2 linked regions of the Aliamphritea ceti genome follow. The protein of the gene in region 2 interacts with the protein of the main gene of each other region in a pairwise test. Links are inferred from orthologs where the notes say so. Each region holds a gene or a part of one and is shown on either strand. Other genes may lie near its edges.

What was found.
Region 1: the proteins of cysE (region 2) and cysK interact in binary tests that used the Escherichia coli proteins (3 or more experiments, as listed by UniProt). The link is inferred for Aliamphritea ceti from one-to-one orthologs.

The regions. Positions count from the first base shown.
Region 1 is NZ_AP025282.1:1,553,897-1,561,838, reverse strand. The notes cover bases 2,872-5,681. They hold cysK (cysteine synthase A), read left to right. Parts: upstream 2,872-3,697; coding sequence 3,698-4,666; downstream 4,667-5,681. Other genes in these bases: OCU49_RS07125 (sensor domain-containing diguanylate cyclase), read left to right, coding at 4,980-5,681; OCU49_RS07135 (tetratricopeptide repeat protein), read right to left, coding at 3,052-3,525; OCU49_RS07140 (DUF4139 domain-containing protein), read left to right, coding at 2,872-3,055. Outside these bases: OCU49_RS07145 (SUMF1/EgtB/PvdO family nonheme iron enzyme), read left to right, coding at 1-1,651; more of OCU49_RS07140, read left to right, coding at 1,655-2,871; more of OCU49_RS07125, read left to right, coding at 5,682-5,963; OCU49_RS07120 (Dyp-type peroxidase), read right to left, coding at 6,034-7,002; OCU49_RS07115 (sulfurtransferase), read right to left, coding at 7,064-7,894.
Region 2 is NZ_AP025282.1:623,911-628,931, reverse strand. Bases 2,035-5,021 are described here. They hold cysE (serine O-acetyltransferase), read right to left. Parts: upstream 3,943-5,021; coding sequence 3,127-3,942; downstream 2,035-3,126. Other genes in these bases: dnaJ (molecular chaperone DnaJ), read right to left, coding at 4,055-5,021; dapB (4-hydroxy-tetrahydrodipicolinate reductase), read right to left, coding at 2,258-3,061; OCU49_RS02820 (YqfO family protein), read right to left, coding at 2,035-2,177. In the rest of the region: OCU49_RS02835 (CoA pyrophosphatase), read right to left, coding at 1-321; OCU49_RS02830 (NUDIX hydrolase), read left to right, coding at 450-1,013; OCU49_RS02825 (rhomboid family intramembrane serine protease), read right to left, coding at 1,010-1,585; more of OCU49_RS02820, read right to left, coding at 1,866-2,034.

The DNA of each region.
Region 1 (7,942 bases), 930 kb from region 2 along the record:
CCTGGATAGTATCCACGCGAAACTGGCCAGCCCGCACAGAAGCCTTAGCCCAGATATGGTATTCGTCAATCGTCAGGGAGGCGTCCGGCTCATTGGTTACAATCTGGCAGATAGTCTTGAATGTATCAGCGACCAGCTAAAAGCCCCTGCCAGCTATCTTGCTTACCAGGCACCGGAATGTTTTCACCCTGAGCCCTTAACTCCCAGAGCCGATATATACGCCTATGCAGCAATCATTTATCAGTTGCTCAGCGGTAAAGCGCCATTCAGGGCACAGGACAACGAAGCCAGCCGGGTACGTATCGAACTTAAGCCGCTGAAAATGCTGACAGCTACCCAGTGGCAAGCCTTACAAAGCGCGTTTTCAACTGACCCGGATGAACGTCCGGCAACCGCCTCGAAACTTATTCAGAGCATCCTTCAGGAAGAAACGGAAGAACCGCTGCCAAATATCAGCAAGCCGAAGACCTCTGACCAGACATCTGCTGTTGATACATTTAATGATGACAACTCTGTAGAACAAAACTCTTCGCAAACCAGTTTTCGTAACAGGCTAACTGGACTCATGGGCTGGCGCCCTAGTCGTCCACAGATAATAGGCTTGGGGATTTTCACTGCTGGCATGCTGATTGGTGCCGTAGCAACTGCAGCTATATTAATGCTGCAGCAAATGCGCACCAACATCACGCTAACCACTAGCCTTGCTGAAATTGAAAGCCTGAGAAATCAGCTGGAGCAACAGACAGCAGAACAGCAAAATTCAGATAACAACTTCCAGTCTCAGATAGATGCCCTTAAAGACAGCCTGGTAGCGCGTACAGATGAAGTAACCTCACTGGAAGCACAACTACTTAAAGCTAAGTACCCTGACGCTGATGCAAAAACGCTGTTCACTGACCAGTTAACCGGAGGTTTCAAAGGACCACAAATGGTCATCATTCCCCGTGGCAGATTCTTGATGGGTGATCAGCAGCTTATCGGGGATGACAATGAACTTCCCAGCCATGAAGTAAATATTGGTTATAAATTCGCATTGGCGCGCAACGAAATCACTTTCAGTGATTATGATTATTATGCACAGTCTACCGGCCAGCCTTTGCCAGACGATAACGGCTGGGGTCGGGGCAACCGCCCGGTTATCAACATCACCTGGCAACAAGCCAAAGCGTATACTCAGTGGCTGGCAAAAATTACCGGCCAGCCGTACCGGCTACCTACCGAAGCTGAATGGGAATACGTTGCCCGTGCAGGCTCAGAGAGTAACTATTGGTGGGGACAGAAACTGGAACCGGAACGCGCCGTTTGCGGTGAATGCGGCAGTCCGTGGGACGGTAAACAAACCGCGCCTGTTGGCAGCTTCCCTGCCAATTCATGGGGGATTCATGACATGAGCGGTAACGTCGACGAATGGGTGGAAGACTGCTATCAGGACTCCTATATCGGTGCACCGGTCAATGGCGATGCCCGCCGCGACGGTAGCTGTGAATTCCGGGTTATGCGCGGTGGCTCCTGGTTCGACATAGGCCGGGTCATTCGCTCTTCCAGCCGCTATCGCCATCCGGCCAACGCCAGTAAAAATAGCTGGGGCTTCCGGGTTGCCCTGAACTTACCGGAAGATACACCGGACGTATCAACGCCTAACGAGGAATAATTTATGCAGAAGCTATTTACCGGTGTCGTCACTGTACTCGCCCCGGCACTATCACTCGCCGCTGGCATCAGCATAGATGCCAGCCAGCAACAGTCGTTAACTGTCACTTTATATAATAACGACCTGGGACTGGTCAGAGACATTCGTCAGTTACCCAGCATCCCTGCCGGCGAAAGCCTGTCCATAAAAGATGTCAGTCATCAGATGATGAGTGAAACGCTACGTCTGGAAAATGCCGGCGAAGTTCTGGAACAGAACTTAAACACCAATCTAATCAGCACTCATGCCCTGCTGCAACACTACATCGGCAAAGATTTACAGTTAGCACGTACAAACCTGGCAACAGGTCAGGAATCACGAATCTCCGCCCGCTTGCTCAGCTATGAAGGTCAGACAGCCACAATTAGTAACGCCGGCGCAATCGAAAGCGTGCCGGTAAACAGCAACGGCTGGCGCTTTATTTTCCCTTCTCTACCTGCGGGCATGCAGTCCAAACCCAGCTTAGAAATTACTACCCAGGGCAGCAAAGCTAACAGCGAGGCTATTCTCACTTACCTGACACGGGGCCTAAGCTGGCAAATGGATTACGCCATGACACTTAACCAGCAAGGCAACCAGCTCAGTTTGGATGGACTTGCCACGCTGAATAACCAGACCGGGGTGGATTTTAACAACAGCAAAATCCTGCTAATGGCCGGTCAAATTAACCAGCCTCCTTCTAACCATCGCTTTAAACAGGAACGCGGAATGATGGCAATGGCCATGTCCGACGGAATGGACAGCGGACAACCGCAACAGCTGCAAGATTATCAGCTGTATAAGTTGCCACAAACTACTAATCTGCAAACCGGCCAGACTAAACAGGTCAATCTGATTAGCTCAGATCAGGTCAAAACAGAAAAGACTTACCGCTACCGGTTCCCGGTATATCCAGGACTGGATCACAACGAATATCAGGAAAAACCAAATATCGAACTGAGCTTTAAAAACTCTGCCAGCAGCAATCTTGGATTCCCGTTACCGGCAGGTAACGCGCGGGTATTCAGTCCGGATAACGACGCACAGCTGCAGTTCATTGGCAGCGCCAGGGTCGAACATACCGCAGCAGGCGAAACTGTCAGGCTACCAATAGGCAAAGCATTTGATATCAGCATAAAACGTCAGCAAAGTGACTTCGAGAAAATCTTTAACGGCCACAAAATGGCTCAAAAACTGGAAATTCGTAACAGCCGGAACACAGCTGCTAAAGTGAAGTTAAATGCAGATTTTTCACAAGACTGGAAAATAGAAAGCAGTAGCCATACTTATACTAAATCAGCAGCAGGACAGGCTCAGTGGATTATCGACATCCCGGCAAAAGGATTGGAAACGGTTAACTTCAGCGTACAACTAATGCAGCCTTAACTGCAAAACCGAGATTGTTGTTGCTTCCAAAACGCCAGCTGCTGGGGATCTGCCAGCTGGTGTAACCCTCCGTATTCATATACTTCTATTAAGCGTTTAATCGCCAACACGTGCCCTTTCTCTCCCGCCTGACAATAAAACTGCAGCGCTTTATCAGCATCCTCTCCAATCACAGGATAGCCTTGTTCAAAAAGCCGGGCTATCTGATAAGCTGCTTTCGTATCTCCCTGCTCAGCAGCTCTGCGTAGATAAATAGCTCCCTGAATTTTGTTGCTCTCATCCTCACCGCGGTAATGCAATAAATGTCCATATACTGACAATGCTTTAGTACTGCCGTTATCTGCTGCAACACGAAATAACTTCATCACTAAATGATGCCTAGCCCGGGAAGATTTGAATATTGAACTGCGAAACAGGCTAAACGCCAGCCAGCCCAGCAAAGGCGCTAAAAACTTCATCACTAAACGCATAATTATTTCTCTGGATAAATCGGAGCACAACAAATCAAACCAATTTTATTTCAGGCTGACTAAGTAATACATCTATATTTATCTTGCGTTAGCTATGGCTCTGCGCTTAAATCGAAAAGTTATAGAAGTTATTTTTTTTATTACTTATCCAATGAAATCAGGACATCCCTCCATGAACAGCTTCAGTGATAATTCTCTATCGATTGGTAACACTCCACTTGTACGCCTGGGAAAAATTGCACCACAGGCCAACATTTACGCCAAAATAGAAAGCCGTAACCCGGCGGGATCAGTAAAATGTCGAATCGGCGCCAACATGGTATGGGCGGCAGAACAGGATGGCCGTCTTAAACCGGGCATGACACTTATTGAACCAACCAGCGGTAATACAGGTATTGCTCTGGCATTCGTTGCTGCGTCACGGGGCTATAAGCTGGTTCTTACTATGCCTTCCTCAATGAGTATTGAACGTCGTAAACTGATGAAAGCACTGGGCGCAGAAATCGTTCTGACTGAACCACCAAAGGGCATGAAGGGCGCAATCGCCAAAGCGGAAGAACTAGTCGCTGAAAATCCAGACAGCTACCTGATGCTCCAGCAGTTTGAAAACCCGGCCAACCCTGAGATTCACGAAAAAACCACCGGACCTGAAATCTGGCGCGACACTGAAGGACAAGTCGATATTCTGGTTGCAGGTGTCGGCACTGGCGGAACTATTAGTGGTACCTCCCGCTATATCAAACAAACAGAAGGCAAAGCGATTCATTCTGTTGCGGTTGAGCCAACAGATTCACCGATCATTTCGCAAACTCTGAATAATGAAGAACTGCAGCCTGCCCCACACAAAATCCAGGGCATTGGTGCTGGCTTTGTACCTAAAAACCTCGACCTTTCACTGGTAGATGAAGTCGCCCAGATCAGCAACGATGAAGCCATTGAAATGGCACGCCAGTTAATGATTAAAGAAGGCATTCTGGCAGGTATTTCATGCGGTGCCGCACTGGCAGCAGCGGTGAAGCAAGCAGAGAAACCTGAAAACCAGGGGAAAAACATTGTGGTTATCCTGCCTGATTCAGGTGAGCGCTACCTCTCAACGGCCCTGTTCGAAGGCATGTTCAGCGATAATGAAAACGTACAGTAAGAATACCGCTTAATTTTGCTGTAACGATCAGACCTGCTATGCAGGTCTGGTTTTGCTCTTAATTCCTTCCTACTCCTCTCCACAAAATGACAACTATTGCTTGGTTTTTCAAACAAATCAGGTTGCGATTTTAAAACACAAAAACCATACTTTCTGTAATCATAAAGACATTTGATTAAGACTAAGGAATCAGGTCGCACACTATTCGCATTACCTGGTTTGCTGCTAGTCCTGCCAGGTAACCCGATTGAAACTGATACATCTGCCCGACTGATCTAAGCCGGCAGAATCAGCGATATAAAAGGTTAGGCAAATGATCGATACTCAGGCTTGTATTTCCCGTCACCCTCACCCAAACCTCGATCTGCAAAAATGGCAGATGACAGTAAACCTGATGGCAGAACTTTTTAATGCTGCCTGCGGTACTATTGTTCAGTTTCGTCAGCAGGAATTTAACGCTGTAGCCGCCAGTAATAATCAGGATAACTTCCTGCAACGTAACTCCAGCTGGCCCTGGGACATGAAAAGCTTTTGCCGACGAATAATGGAGACTGAAAAAAGCCTCTATGTCGATGATGCAGAGCTCAGTAATGAATGGCACAGCGCACCACCTGTATCAGAAGGCCTCGTACGTTCTTACTTAGGCTTACCTGTTAGCTGGCCTGACGGTTCTTTATTCGGCACCATTTGCGTCATTGATACCAAAACATCTGAATATAATCAGGTTCAGAAGCAGCTGTTAAAACAGTTTCGTGACATGATTAATGCCGATCTGCAGCTGCTCTTCGACTATGAAGAAATCAAATCACTGGCTATTACTGATGAGCTTACCCAGGTAAATAACCGTCGGGGGTTAAACCTGCTTGGAGATCAGCGGATTAAAGATGCCCGGCGCTTCAATCAGAATATCGGCATGGTATACCTTGATATTGATAATATGAAACAGCTGAATGATACAGAAGGACACCAGGCCGGAGACGCTTGCATAACAACTCTCGCCAACACCCTTAAAAACAGTTGCCGGGACAGCGATATTATAGCCCGGGTCGGAGGGGACGAATTTTTAGTCATGATGCTGGCAGATGACGAACAACATATTCAGAAATTCTGTCACCGCCTCGAATACCAATTCAGTACTGAATTAAAACAAAACCCAGAGTTTCAGTTTAACAGTCTGAGCTATGGTTACTGTTTTACAAACGATGCTGACAAAGCATGTATGGAAACGATGATTGATCTGGCAGATAAGCATATGTATGAAAATAAGCGTACCGGTAAGCCTCATCCCTCAGCCTGATCATCAGACTCTACAAGACAAAAAAATACCTGCAAACGCAGGTATTTTTAATCAGTCATCAGACAACCTTTCAGCTCTGCTTCCAACTTTCTAACAGCGCCAGACCTGGTGCAAAGAATGATTGCCCTGTCACTGCAGCTGTGTAATCCAACAGCTTATCGTATGCACCGCCTTCTTCCTCACCATGAAACATGCTTTCCAGCATTTTGGTAAAAGGCACTGCGGATGCACCAAAAGAGGCAAATAACAGGCCACGCTTAGTCAGATCACCATAAGGCATACTGTGACGCAGAATTTCAATAGACTTACCCGCGGCATCTTTTAAAGACGTTCGCTTGGTGTGCGCAAAGCTAGCTTTATCAGCGCCCGGGTATTCAATATTTTCAGCCTTAGTTCGGCCAATAATATCTTCCTGCTGCTTCACCACCAGCTGATTCCAGCGTAGTAAATCATGCTCATAACGCTGCAGATGAATATAACTACCACCGGCAAAGCGACCTTCAGCCACGACTGCTACATCAGCACGGTCATCGCCCTGAGGGTTTTCAGTACCATCAACAAATCCTGTCATATCCCGACTGTCGAGATAGCGGAACCCATGTACCTGTTCAACCAGCTCCAGGTGAGCTGCAAACAACGCATGTAAACGTGCCGCCATTTCATGATTCATATCGTGGCGGTTACTACGTATATGTAATAACAAATCAACTGGCGTAGACGGTGCGGTTAACTGCTCTCGCTGCTGTTGCGGGAAAGGCAGTAATTCTGCTGGCCGCTCATCAGCTTCAAATATTTCCCAGGCCTGCTCACCAACTGCAACAGTGACATGCAACTCTGTCGCAGCACCGGATTGTGACACGGTTTCTGCCAGCGTTTGGCCCAAACTTTTGGCTAACACCGGTACCTGCGCCAATAACTGCTTCAGGCGTGCGATATCAGCATTAGGTGCCAGGTTGTAAGTAATAAATAATGCATCACTGTTGGCTTCTGCAATGACACCTGACTGACAGTCTGTCTTGTTAGCACTTATTTCAGTCATACCTCACTCCTTTTCTGACTTGCCGGCAATTTATGGCTAACCGGCCGATCTTTCTGAATATTTATGCTGGCGGATGATACTTAAGCCATTCACTCCAGGACCCTGGATACACCCGGGAACCATTCAACCCTGCGATTTCCATTGCCAGCTGATTATGACAGGCAGTCACACCTGAACCACAGTAATGTATAACTTGCTCAGGTAACACATCAGCCAGTAAAGCTTGCCATTCGCTGCGTAAAAGCTCTGCAGACTTAAAGCAACCGTCACTCGTAAGGTTATCTTGCAAAGGACGGTTGAGTGCGCCAGGAATATGCCCGGCAACAGGATCTATCGGCTCCTGCTCACCGCGGTAACGCTCTGCATTACGGGCATCAACAAGACAAGTATCCGGAGCAAATTCAGCCACTTCTTTACGGTCAGCAAGCATGCTCTGATCATAGCTATTTAAGCGAACAGCTGTCGGCTGTGGCATAATAAACTCAGTCACAACCGGCGCAGAAGCCTCCAGCCAGGCTGGATATCCACCATCCAGCACAGCCACATCACGTAAACCTATCGCCTGTAATAACCACCAGGCACGGGCTGCCATCGCACCGCCGCAATCATCATATACCACTACCTGAATGTTCGGTCCTATAGCGGTGACTTCACAAAGTTCTGCAAACTTATCTAACGCCGGTAACGGATGCCGCCCAGTTTCGTCGCTCACTTGTGCAGCAAGATCTTTATTCAGATTCACATACAACGCACCAGGGATATGACTTGCCTGGTAAGCTTTACGCCCCTGATTGACATCCATCAGATTAAACCGGCAATCCCAGATAACCAAAGCACTGCCGCGTTCAATTTTTACTTTAAGCTCATCAACGCTGATCAAAGTCTGATGCATGCTGATTCTCCATAATCTCTGAATTATAAGTACTGAATTAAAAGCACT
Region 2 (5,021 bases):
ATATGGCGTAACCCTTAAACCATGCTTAGACATTGACTGGCTCAGCGTCCCCAAAACTTCAACCTGTTCGGGCGGCAGCCCTACCTCTTCATGTGCTTCACGCAATGCAGTCGTCAGTAAATCAAAATCTTCAAAGTCTTTTTTACCTCCCGGAAACGCAACCTCACCCCCATGCGAAGACAAATGTTTAGTACGCCGGGTTAACACTACTTGTGGATCATTACTCTTAGTTAACGCTACCAGCACAGCCGCCTCCGGCCCATCATGCTGAAGCATTCTTGGCGAGCTGGCATGTAAGCGGCGAGCTAACTGCTGAATCATATATCCTCCACCTTGCGTATGCTTTCATCATACCCGGCGCAGCAAGGAAAGTTTAGTCGCACCAACACCGCTAACCGGGGATATTTTCAGGTACACTCAGAACCTTATCTAAATACTCAGGGGTCTATATGAAATTTTGTAGCAGCTGCGGTGCCAACATCCGTATTGAAGTACCGGCCGGGGACAACCGCCCACGGCATGTCTGTAACAGCTGCGAAGAAGTTCATTACTCAAACCCAAAAATCATTGCCGGATGCCTGCCTGTATTCGAAGACAAAGTATTACTCTGTAAGCGGGCTATCGAACCACGTATCGGCTATTGGACACTGCCTGCCGGCTTTATGGAAAACAACGAATCCACTGAACAGGCTGCCAGCAGGGAAACTCTTGAAGAAGCTAACGCGAGAGTCAGCAGCTTACAACTCTACAGCCTTACATCCATGACTCACATTAGCCATGTACAGATGATTTACCTGGCACAACTGGATGATCTCGACTTTTTCCCAGGCGAAGAAAGCCTGGAAGTAGAACTCTTCACTGAAGCCAATATCCCCTGGGAAGACATCGCCTTCCAAAGTATAACCAACGCTTTGCGCTGCTATTTTGAAGACCGTCAAAATCAGCAATTCCCACTCCGCCACTTCGAAATCAACACCCCTTCAAAGCGACCACTAAACAAAGCTTCAGCTTAACTTACCTTTTGTTTTTGCTTTCGCCGTGGTGGCTTGCACTTTGCCAGCCACCACGCACAGATAACACCACTCACAAAACCAGCGATATGCATTTCAAAACTCACCTGCTCACTGAAGTCCAAAAGGGTGTAGATCAATCCACCATATAACAGAATTGTAATCACACTATAAAACACAGCCCGAAATGATCGGGTAAACCAGCCATAGCTAAGCAAAAATCCCCAATACCCCATCACAACACCAGACGCCCCAATGTGAATGCTGGTTCGACCAAACAACCAGACCAGCAAACCACTAAGTAATATGACGAAAGCACTGATAATAAGCACTGATCTGATTTGAATAACCATTATGCCCAATAACACTAACGGCACAGTATTGCCCAGCAGATGCCCCACACCACCATGCAATAGTGGCGCAGTCACAATCCCATAGACATATTCAAAATGCCGGGGAATCAAGCCGTAGATACGCAACCCACCGCCCGTTATCTGGTTCACCCACTCAATCAGCCACAGCAAACCTATAAAGCCAATGAGCCACTTAAATTCTACTGATCTTTTTATCGCCAATTTACAAACCCCTTACAGTTCATGGGCTGCAGCCGTTATTAGCAAGTCATAAAGATGTTATACACAAGCTAATCCACAGAAAAACTGGATACTTTTTACTTTAACCACCGCTGTTTAAGAGCCATTGATCACCACAGGCACAAGTAAAAATATAGCTTTAAATTCAACACCTTAAGATCCTTATCAGAACCTTATGCAAATCTATTCCACAGGGTTACGCACAGAAAGCGTGAATAACTCTTAAAAAATTATAAACAATCAAACAAAACCTTTTCCAATATCAAAAATCAGCCAACTTATACACCTCATAAGCAACCTCTTCATAAGGATGAGCTCGCTTTAAAGCCTCCACTGCTTCACTTATTAATCCATCCTCACAAACCATCTCAACCTTCCACTCAGCCAATCGCTCTGTCTGATCATGCGAGCCAATATGGGGCCGACTACCAGACAACGGACGAAATTGCCCCTGTCCAAGCACCTGCCAACAGCAATTGTCGTAATCGCCAATCCGGCCAACTCCCTGCGCAAACAGCGCTTCTTTAACAGCTTCCAGATTATCTTCAGGTACAAAGAAACATAACTTATACATATCAGCCCCAACATAACGCATCTCAAAAACAAAAAAGCCCCGGCAATGACCGAGGCTTATTTAGAATCCAGTTATCTGGATTAATTCAGATCCAGCACATCCTGCATGCTGTAAACACCTTCAGACTGCTCATTCAGCCAGCTTACTGCCCGTACTGCACCTTTAGCAAAAGTCAGACGCGAACTAGCCTTATGCGTAATTTCCAAACGCTCACCCTCATTGGCAAACAATACAGTGTGATCACCTACCACATCACCAGCACGGACTGTCGCAAAGCCGATTTCTTTCTGTGTTCTGGCACCTACCTGACCCTCCCGGCCATAGACAGCACACTCACGCAAATCACGGCCCAGAGCGCCCGCAACAGCTTCTCCCATACTTAAAGCAGTACCGGATGGTGAATCCACCTTATGATGGTGATGAGCTTCAATAATCTCCACATCATAATCATCACCCAAAACTTTGGCAGCCATCGCCAGCAGTTTAAAGCTCAGATTCACACCAACACTCATATTAGATGCAAAGACCACCGGCATTTTATCTGCGTAGCTATCCAGCTCCGCACGCTCTTCAGGCGTCAAACCCGTAGTACCAATAACAATTCGTTTTCCATGCTCAGCGCATAAGGCCATGTTGGCCAGCGTAACCTGCGGAGACGTAAAGTCGATCAGCACATCAAAATCATTAATAACATTTCCCAATGAACCAGACAGCGCAACACCCAGCTTACCTACGCCTGCCAACTCACCGGCATCCGCACCAATCAGGCTACTTTTTGGGCTAACAATAGCCGCACCCAGCTGCATACCATCCGCCGCTTCAACAGCCTGAATATTCGCTTTACCCATACGTCCGGCGGCGCCGGCAACTGCTACTCGAATCATTACTTAATCCTGATAAACAGCCCGGAGAAACCGGGCCGGTATAAACACAATACTGAACGCGCTAATTACTCAGGTGCGCATGGCTGCTCACATGGCACTTGCTGATCCATATCCAGTGCGGGTTTAGCCACCTCCGGACGACCAACCACTTTTGCAGGCACCCCCACAACCGTTGTATGCGCCGGCACTTCATCAAGTACGACAGAACCGCCACCTACCTTGGCACCTCTACCAACTTCGATATTACCAAAGATCTTGGCACCGGCGGCGATCAGAACACCTTCACGAATTTTCGGATGGCGATCACCACTTTCTTTACCTGTTCCGCCAAGAGTAACGCCCTGAAGAATTGAAACATCATTTTCAATCACACAGGTTTCACCAACAACAATACCGGTTGCATGGTCAAACATTACACCATGACCGATCTGAGCGGCGGGATGAATGTCAACCTGAAATACTGAACTGACCCGGCTCTGAATATACAGCGCCATAGAAGAACGCCCCTGACTCCACATCCAATGCGAAATACGATACGCCTGTAAAGCATGAAAACCTTTCAGATACAGCAAGACAATTGTAAAACGTTCAATTGCCGGATCCCGGGTACGGACAGCCACAATATCCTGGCAGATAGCATCAAGAATACCGGAATCAGCCCGCAGCGCTTCATCGATCAGCTCACGCAAAGCAACCGCAGGCATAACATCATCAGATAATTTGCTGGCTAGCAGATAACTGACGGCGGCACACAGGCTTTTATGACCAATAATACTGGCATGGAAAAAACTTGAAAGGAAAGGTTCACGCTCAATTTCTTCGCGCGCTTCTTGCTGAATCAGCTGCCATAAAGCATCTGGTTCCACTGGCCAATCACTCATAACAGGCTCTCTATCTGACGGCTACAGACACCCCTGCCGGGCTAAGATACTCGCAGGAGCCTTTAATCTCTTGCTAAGCAGGGCCTGCTTTCGGCAGGCCCATACTTATATTTTAGGTCATATCTTCGAAGAACTTCTTCACACTGTCGAAGAAACCAGTCTTCTTTGGTGCGTGGTGCTGCTGGCTCTCATCCATCGCAGATTCAAACTCACGCAACAACTCTTTCTGACGGCTACTCAGGTTAACCGGCGTTTCTACAATCGCCCGCACCAACAAGTCGCCCACAGCGCCGCCACGAACAGGCTTAATTCCTTTTCCGCGCAGACGGAATAACTTACCTGTCTGGGTTTCCGCTGGAATCTTCAGCTTAACACGGGACTCCAGTGTCGGTACTTCCAGCTCACCGCCTAAGGCAGCATCAATAAAGCTGATCGGCACTTCACAGAACAGATGCTTGCCATCACGCTCAAAAATCGCATGATCACGCACACTCATCTGTACAAACAAATCACCAGAAGGGCCACCGTGAGTACCGGCTTCACCTTCTCCTGCCAAACGAATACGGTCTCCCGTATCAACGCCAGCCGGAATCTTCACAGATAATTTTTTAGTTTCTTCAGTCCGCCCCTGACCATGGCAGTCATTACAAGGATCAGATACAACCTGACCTTCACCATGACATGTTGGACACGTTTGCTGAACTGAGAAGAAACCCTGCTGCATCCGTACCTGACCGATACCACCACAGGTACCACAAGTCTTAGCACTGGTTCCCGGCTTAGCGCCGCTGCCATCACAAGTATTACAACCAACCAAAGTTGGTACTGTAATAGTCTTCTCGCAACCTTTAACAGCTTCTTCAAGCGTCAGATCCATGGTGTAACGTAAATCGGCACCACGCTGCACATGACTGCGACGACGGCCACCACCGCCTGCACCGCCGAAAATATCACCAAAGACATCGCCGAAAACATCACTGAAACCGCCAGCACCACCGCCGCCGAAGCCACCGCCACCCATGCCATTCTGATCAACACCTGCATGACCATACTGATCATATGCAGCTTTCTTCTGCTGA